3 regions of the Streptomyces sp. NPDC004721 genome follow, and region 2 is predicted to be linked to each of the others. Evidence: riboswitches for the same ligand, from Rfam matches in the RefSeq annotation. Region 2 holds a riboswitch; each other region holds the start of a gene.

Region 1 (2,254 bases), on a different contig from region 2:
GAGAGGGAGCCGGGAGCCCGGTGGCCGTCGCGGTCGTCCGGTTCCGGTCGAGTCGGCGGGCCGCGCCATCCGTATTCTCTGATCATGGCCGCCCTCACATATACCCTCATCGCCACTGACCTGGACGGAACGCTGCTGCGCGGCGACCACACCGTGTCCGAACGGTCCCTCGCCGCGCTCGCGGGGGCGGCGGCCGCCGGTGCCCGGCACCTCGTGGTGACCGGACGGCCGGCACCGAGGGTGCGGGAACTGCTCGACGTCCTCGGCACCACGGGGCTCGCGGTGTGCGGTCAGGGCGCCCAGCTCTACGACGCGGGCAGCGACCGCCTGCTGTGGTCGGTCACCCTGGACCGGGAGCAGGCCGAGACCGCGCTCGGCAAGATCGAGGCCGAGGTGGGGGAGGTGCACGTCGCGGTCGACCAGGACGGGGTCGAGGGGCTCACGCTCATCGAGCCGGGGTATCTCATGCCGCACCCGGCGCTGCCCGCCGTACGGGTCGAACGGCGCGACGACCTGTGGCGCGCGCCCATCAGCAAGGTGCTGCTGCGTCACCCGGCGCTGTCCGACGACGAGCTGGCGGCGGCGGCCCGCGGCGCGGTGGGTTCCCTCGCCACGGTCACCATGTCGGGCCCCGGGACCGTCGAACTCCAGCCGTGCGGCATCACCAAGGCGACCGGGCTGGCGCTGGCCGCCGAACACCTGGGACTGGGCCGCGAGAGCGCCCTCGCCTTCGGCGACATGCCGAACGACATCCCGATGTTCCAGTGGGCCGCCCGGGGGGTCGCCATGGCCAACGCCCACCCCGAGCTGAAGGCGGTGGCCGACGAGGTCACGATGTCGAACGAGGACGACGGCATCGCCGTCGTCCTCGAACGACTTTTTGTCTAGTGCTGCGACCGGAAAGGTTCACCGGCTCCGGCAGACCTTTCCGGTCACAGCGCTAGCCGGTGTGTGGTCCGGCTACGGTCCGGTCAGTACGCGCCGAAGACGTTGTCGATGGAGCCGTACCGCTTGGCCGCGTAGTTGCAGGCGGCCGTGATGTTGGCGATCGGGTCGTAGATGTCCCAGGACGTGCCGTTCACGTGGTAAGCCCGGAAGGTCGGGTCGATGACCTGGAGCAGACCCTTGGACGGGATGCCCTTCCTGGCGTTGGAGTCCCAGAGGTTGATGGCGCGCGGGTTGCCGGAGGACTCGCGGATGATGTTGCGGTGGATCCCGTTGTAGGAGCCCGGGATGCCCTTCTCCGCCATGACCGCCAGGGAGGCCCGGATCCAGCCGTCGAGGTTGTTCGAGTAACCGAAGCTCGCGGCCGTCCGGACGGTGGCCGGAGTTGCCGCGGACGCGGTCGTGGCGCCGAGCAGCGGCACGGCGAGGACGGCTGCGCCCGTGCCGGTGACGGCGAGGGTGCGGATGAGGCGGGCGGTGCGGGTAGAGCGGCGCTGACCGTTTGCAGGCATGGGGGAATTCCTCTCCGTCGCCTGCGAGGTGAGCTGTCGGGTTCGGGCTGGGAGGTGCCCGGCCGCGCCCTGAAGGGCACGGCTTCACCCCAAGCCGTTCCGGTGCGGCGTACGCGGTACGTACGACACCCGGCCCGGCGAACTTACCTGGGTCCCCCGCTCCTGCCATGGGTCATTCGGTCGTTGGGATTACGGGCGGCGGCAGGATTCGGCGTCCGCCCGTCGGTGCCGGGAACGTATGCGAGAGCACATGTCCCGAACAAGTGCCGGAATCACACTCGTCCTGTTTGACCTTGGTCTGGGGTGTATGTGGTGCTTGATCCTTTGCACCTGCCAAGGTTCAACTCGGCTGCCTGTAAAGGGAATGTGAAGGAGTGCGAGAGATGGTGCGGACGGAGGGGTGTGTGTTCCAAGTCACGGCTCGGGCGGCCGAAGGGCAATTACCACTAAAGAGAATTGAAACCCTAATAGGGGTGAATCGGACTTCATGCGTGACGGTGTGTGGGCCGTGTGGCTGACACGTGATGGTGGTCACGTCGGGTGAAGTGGCCTGGCCCGTATAGGTGGGCGATATCGGTGATCGAAACGTGACCGGATACGCTGACTTGAGTGAGGGCAGCGACCTATCGACAAACCGTGTAATCCCCAGCAGACACCAGCAGACAGGAGACCCCTCGTGACCGTCGTCGGGCCATTCGGGCTGACCGTGCGGGACCAGGCTCTCGAAGCCGATGTCCAGGCCGGATTGGCGGCTGTCGAGGAAGGGCTGCTCGAAGCCACCAAGAGCGAGGTCCCGT
Region 2 (2,254 bases):
GCGCGTTACGCGGGGCGGACGACGCTGTGGATCGGCATGTAGTAGATCGACTCCTCGCGGACGTTCGTGCCCGGGCGCGGCGCGTGGATCATCATGCCGTTGCCGATGTAGATCCCGACGTGGCTGATGTCGTTGTAGAAGAAGACCAGGTCGCCGGGTTTGGCCTCGGAGACGGGGACGGTCGTGCCGGCCTCCACCTGGCTCCAGGTGGTGCGCGGCAGCGAGATCCCGGCGGACTTCCAGGCGGCCAGCGTGAGCCCGGAGCAGTCGTACGAACCGGGGCCGGTCGCGCCCCACACGTACGGCTTGCCGATCTGGGCCCTCGCGAAGTCGAGGACCTTGGCGGCCTTGGCGGCATAGCCGGTGCTCGATCCGGCATCCGTGCTCGTGCCCCCGCCCGTACCCGTGCCCGAGCCCGTACCCGTGCCCGAGCCCGTACTCGTGCCCGAGCCCGTGCTCGATCCGGAGCCCGTGCTCGATCCGGAGCTCGCTTTCGCTTCGGAGCTCTTGGCCGCCTGCTCCTCCTTGCGCTTCTGCGCGGCCGCCGCCGCCTCCGCCGCCGCCTGCCGGCGGGCCAGCTCCGCGGCCTTCTGCCGGGCGATCTCCTGCTTCTTCTTCTCGATCGCCGCCAGCCGCGCCTTCTCCTCGGCGGTCAGCGTCGACAGCAGGTGGCGCGCCTCGCTGAGCCTCGTCTGGACGTCGAGCTTGCTGGTCCTCAGATCGTCCTGCGAGGTGGTCAGCGACTCCAGGATCTTCGTCGCCTCGGTGCGCTTCTTCGTCGTCGCGAGCTGCGCGGTCTGGTAGTCGTCGACGGCCTTCTTCTGGCGCTCGGTGAGCTGCCTCATCAGATGGTCCTGGTCGAAGTACTGCTGGGGATCCTTCGCGAGCAGCAGCGTCGCGGTGCCGGACATCCCGCCCGTGCGGTACTGGGCGGCGGCGAACATGCCGAGCTCGCGCCGCGCCTCGTTCAGCTTCGCGGTGCGCTTCGCCACGTCGTCGAGGAGGCCGTTCACGCGTGTGCGCTGCGTGGCGGTCTTCTCCTTCGCCGCGTTGTACTTCTCGGTGGCCACTCCGGCCTGGTGGTAGAGGTCGTCGACCTTCTTCTGCACCTCTTCGAGGCTGGGCTTCCGGGGCTGTGCGGGCGCGGCGTTCGCCGTCTGGGACAGCAGCGCCACGGAGGTGAGGGCCGCGGTCGTCAGACCGAGGGCCGGGGACGTGCGCAGTCCGGCGATCCGGGTGGCCGTGGTCCGGGCTTTGCGGTGCGACGCCAAGGGTGGCGCCTCCTTCCATAGACCGCCTACCGGGTTAGCTGTCGGGTTCGGGCGGGTGGTCGGAAGGGCTGCCCTACCGTCCCGTGCGCGCTGTGGGGGACGCGTGAACGGGACCGATTCACCCCAGGGATGAGTGGGTCCCCGGCTCCGGCTGCCGTGAGGCGCACCGGATTCGGCGCAGGCCACCCGTCCCGGCGTGGTTCGCCGGCGGGGGTACGGGGTGCCCGCCGGGCACGCTAGCCAACGCTTGTGACTGCTGTGAAGGTTGGTGCGTGATATGTCCGCTACGTTTTCGTGACTTTCACGGTACGCATACGGATGGCTGCACTCCGGTGTTTTCGGGACCGTCGGACCGTACGTCCGGTGGGCGGCGGGTGTCCCCGTTTCCGGGGCCTCCCCGACGACCTCCGACCGGCGCGGAAAGCGGGACCGCCGTCAGGGCTCAGGACCGGGAGTCCGGATAGGCTCTGGCCAGGACGGGCTTGATCCGACGGGAGGCCGGGATGACGGCGCCGGGGCGCAGGAGCAGTACCTTCACGCGGCTGCTGCGGCACGGCTTCATCCATGCCTCGGACGCCGAGCGGCTGCTGGACGGGCCGGACCTCGCGCCGCTGAGGGACGATCCGGTGCTGCTGGAGGCGCTGGGCGCCACCGCCGACCCGGATCTCGCGCTGGGCGGGCTGGTCCGGCTGCTGGAGGCGCAGCCGGAGTCCAAGGCCCGCCGCGAGCTGCTCGACACGCTGATAGCGGCCAAACCGCTGCGCGACCGGCTGCTCGGCGTGCTCGGCGCCTCCACCGCGCTCGGCGACCACCTCGCCCGGCACGCAGGCGACTGGCGGGCGCTGGTCACCTACGAGCCGCGCGACCTGCACCCGGGGGTGGAGGAGTTCGAGCACGGGCTCGCCGAGGCCGGCGATCCGGTCGCGCTCCGCGTCGCCTACCGGCGCTGCCTGCTGTCGATCGCCGCCCGCGACGTGTGCGGC
Region 3 (2,254 bases), on a different contig from region 2:
CGCCGCCGGGAAGCCGGAGTACCCGTTGAAGGTCGCGGTCAGCGCCTCCGGCGAGCTGGACCCCGGGGCGCCCTTCTGGCACACCGGCGGCGAGAAGGTCCTCTACACGACCGACGAGGGCGCGCTGCGGCTGCGGCGTACGGGCCTGGCCGCCGACGTGGTGCCGCTGGGCGCCGAACTCGGCTGGCCCCGGCTGCTCGAGCACCTGCACGACGTACGCGGGGTGCGCCGGCTCATGGTCGAGGGCGGCGGGACCGTCCACACGCAGCTGCTCCAGCAGCAGCTCGCGGACGAGGTGCAGCTCGTGCTCGCCCCCGTGTTCGTGGGGGACGCGGACGCGCCCCGGCTGTTCGGACCCGGGACCTACCAGGGCGGGCGGCTGCGGCTGGTGGAGACGCGGACCATCGAGGACGTCGTCCTCGTGCGCTACGAGCCCACCGCTCCCGGCACCGCCGGCCGCGCCGTGCCCGCGGACCGGCACTGGCTCCGGCTCGCCTGCGAACTGGCGGCCCAGTGCCCGCCGTCCCGGACCGCGTTCAGCGTGGGCGCCGTGGTGGTCGCCGCCGACGGGACCGAACTCGCCCGCGGGTACTCGCGGGAGGGCGGCGACCCGGTCGTGCACGCGGAGGAGGCGGCGCTGGCCAAGGTCGGCCCGGCGGATCCGCGGCTGCCGGACGCCACGGTGTACAGCAGTCTGGAGCCGTGCGCCCGCCGCGCCTCCCGGCCGCGTCCGTGCGCCCGGCTGATTCTGGACGCCGGGGTGCGACGGGTGGTGACCGCGTGGCGGGAGCCGGACACGTTCGTTGAGGACGCCGACGGGACCGGGGTGCTGGCGGCCGGTGGCGCGGACGTCGTCGTGGTGCCGGAGTTCGAGGAGCGGGCCAAGGAACCGAACCGGCATCTGCTCGGCTGAGCGGGGCCTCGTCGCACGGCCGGGAACCGTGGGGCGAGCAGTGGCAGGTGGGGTGGGTGCGAGCAGTCCTCCGGATGACATACACTGGTGTCACAACGACGCGGGGTGGAGCAGCTCGGTAGCTCGCTGGGCTCATAACCCAGAGGTCGCAGGTTCAAATCCTGTCCCCGCTACTGAAGGCTCAGGGCCGGAATCCGATCAATGGATTCCGGCCCTGAGTGTTTCGCGGACACATGGCTCTCCCCGAGATGCGGTCAACTCGCCCGGTTTTCGGTGGTCATGGACCGTAAGGTCGGGCCGGAAGGTTTAATGATCAAGCCGAACGGCTTGGAATCCGGGCCCCGAGTCTATTAACGTTCGATAACGCAACACGGTCGTCCCAGCCGTCACAAGAGTCGGCTCCGTGCGCGCACGCCGAATCCCGCAAGGGAACCGGGGAACCACCAACTTGGGGTGAATCGAGCGTAACCGCCGTGTACGTACGGCTTGTTTACGCGCGTAGGAGACCTTCCCGCTCCGAACCCGTCAGCTAACCCGGTAGGCGAGACGGAAGGAAAGGAGTACGCCTTCGTGGCGTCCAACCCGCCTGCCCCGGAAGCCCCGTTCGCGCCGAGTCGGCAGCACGGAGAGACCTTCGGTTACGACAGCCGCCGCGCCGACGAGGGCCTCTGGGAGGAGTGGAACCCCACCGCGGAGTCCATCCGTCCCGTGCGCGGCCGGCACCGCGTCGCCAAGCAGCGCGGCGGCGGACTCGCCCGCAGCTCCACCGTTCTCGGTGTCGGCGTCATCGCCGCCGTCGGCGCGGGCGGCATGGCGAGCGCCAACAGCGGCAAGCCGCCGGTGTCCATCTCGCTGCCCGACCTGCCCTCCGTGGGCTCCCTGTTCGAGGACTCCTCCGACACCGCACCCGCGGGCTCGTCGACCGCGCTCAGCGCCGTCGGCGTGACCGCCGCCGAGGCCGAGGACGGCACCTCGGACGCCGGCGAGGTGCTGCGCAACCGGATCATGGCGCAGGCCGAGCAGCAGCAGGTCCAGATCGAGGCCAAGACCCAGGCGGACGCCGAGGCCGCCGCCGCCAAGAAGGCCGCCGAGGAGGCGGCGAAGGCGCGGGAGGCGGCCGAGGCCAAGGCCGCCGCGGAGAAGAAGAAGGCGGAGGAGGCGGCCAAGCGGAAGGCCGAGGAGGCCGCGAGGAAGGCCGAGGAGGCCCGGCTGGCCGAGCTGGCCAGGCAGTACGCGCTGCCCACCTCCTCGTACACGCTCACCTCCACCTTCGGCCAGGCCGGCTCCATGTGGTCCTCCGGCTACCACACCGGCCTCGACTTCGCGGCGCCCACGGGCTCC

Evidence for each region. Region 2 has a riboswitch for cyclic di-AMP ahead of ACWEK3_RS14685 (NlpC/P60 family protein). Riboswitches for the same ligand answer to the same signal wherever they lie in the genome.
Region 1: it holds a riboswitch for cyclic di-AMP, as region 2 does, so the genes downstream of both, ACWEK3_RS06205 (transglycosylase SLT domain-containing protein) here and ACWEK3_RS14685 (NlpC/P60 family protein) in region 2, are expected to answer to the same signal.
Region 3: it holds a riboswitch for cyclic di-AMP, as region 2 does, so the genes downstream of both, ACWEK3_RS28710 (M23 family metallopeptidase) here and ACWEK3_RS14685 (NlpC/P60 family protein) in region 2, are expected to answer to the same signal.

What each region holds. Positions count from the first base shown of each region.
Region 1 covers NZ_JBSGBZ010000005.1:148,788-151,041, forward strand. Annotated here, with positions in the region: gene ACWEK3_RS06200 (HAD family hydrolase) at 85-888, shown strand; gene ACWEK3_RS06205 (transglycosylase SLT domain-containing protein) at 972-1,457, opposite strand; cyclic di-AMP (ydaO/yuaA leader) riboswitch at 1,463-1,649, opposite strand; gene ACWEK3_RS06210 (polyprenyl synthetase family protein) at 2,134-2,254, shown strand, end outside.
Region 2 covers NZ_JBSGBZ010000013.1:101,773-104,026, reverse strand. Annotated here, with positions in the region: gene ACWEK3_RS14685 (NlpC/P60 family protein) at 6-1,271, opposite strand; cyclic di-AMP (ydaO/yuaA leader) riboswitch at 1,280-1,459, opposite strand; gene ACWEK3_RS14680 (bifunctional [glutamine synthetase] adenylyltransferase/[glutamine synthetase]-adenylyl-L-tyrosine phosphorylase) at 1,775-2,254, shown strand, end outside.
Region 3 covers NZ_JBSGBZ010000037.1:59,132-61,385, forward strand. Annotated here, with positions in the region: gene ACWEK3_RS28700 (dihydrofolate reductase family protein) at 1-913, shown strand, start outside; tRNA gene ACWEK3_RS28705 (tRNA-Met) at 1,013-1,086, shown strand; cyclic di-AMP (ydaO/yuaA leader) riboswitch at 1,316-1,472, shown strand; gene ACWEK3_RS28710 (M23 family metallopeptidase) at 1,484-2,254, shown strand, end outside.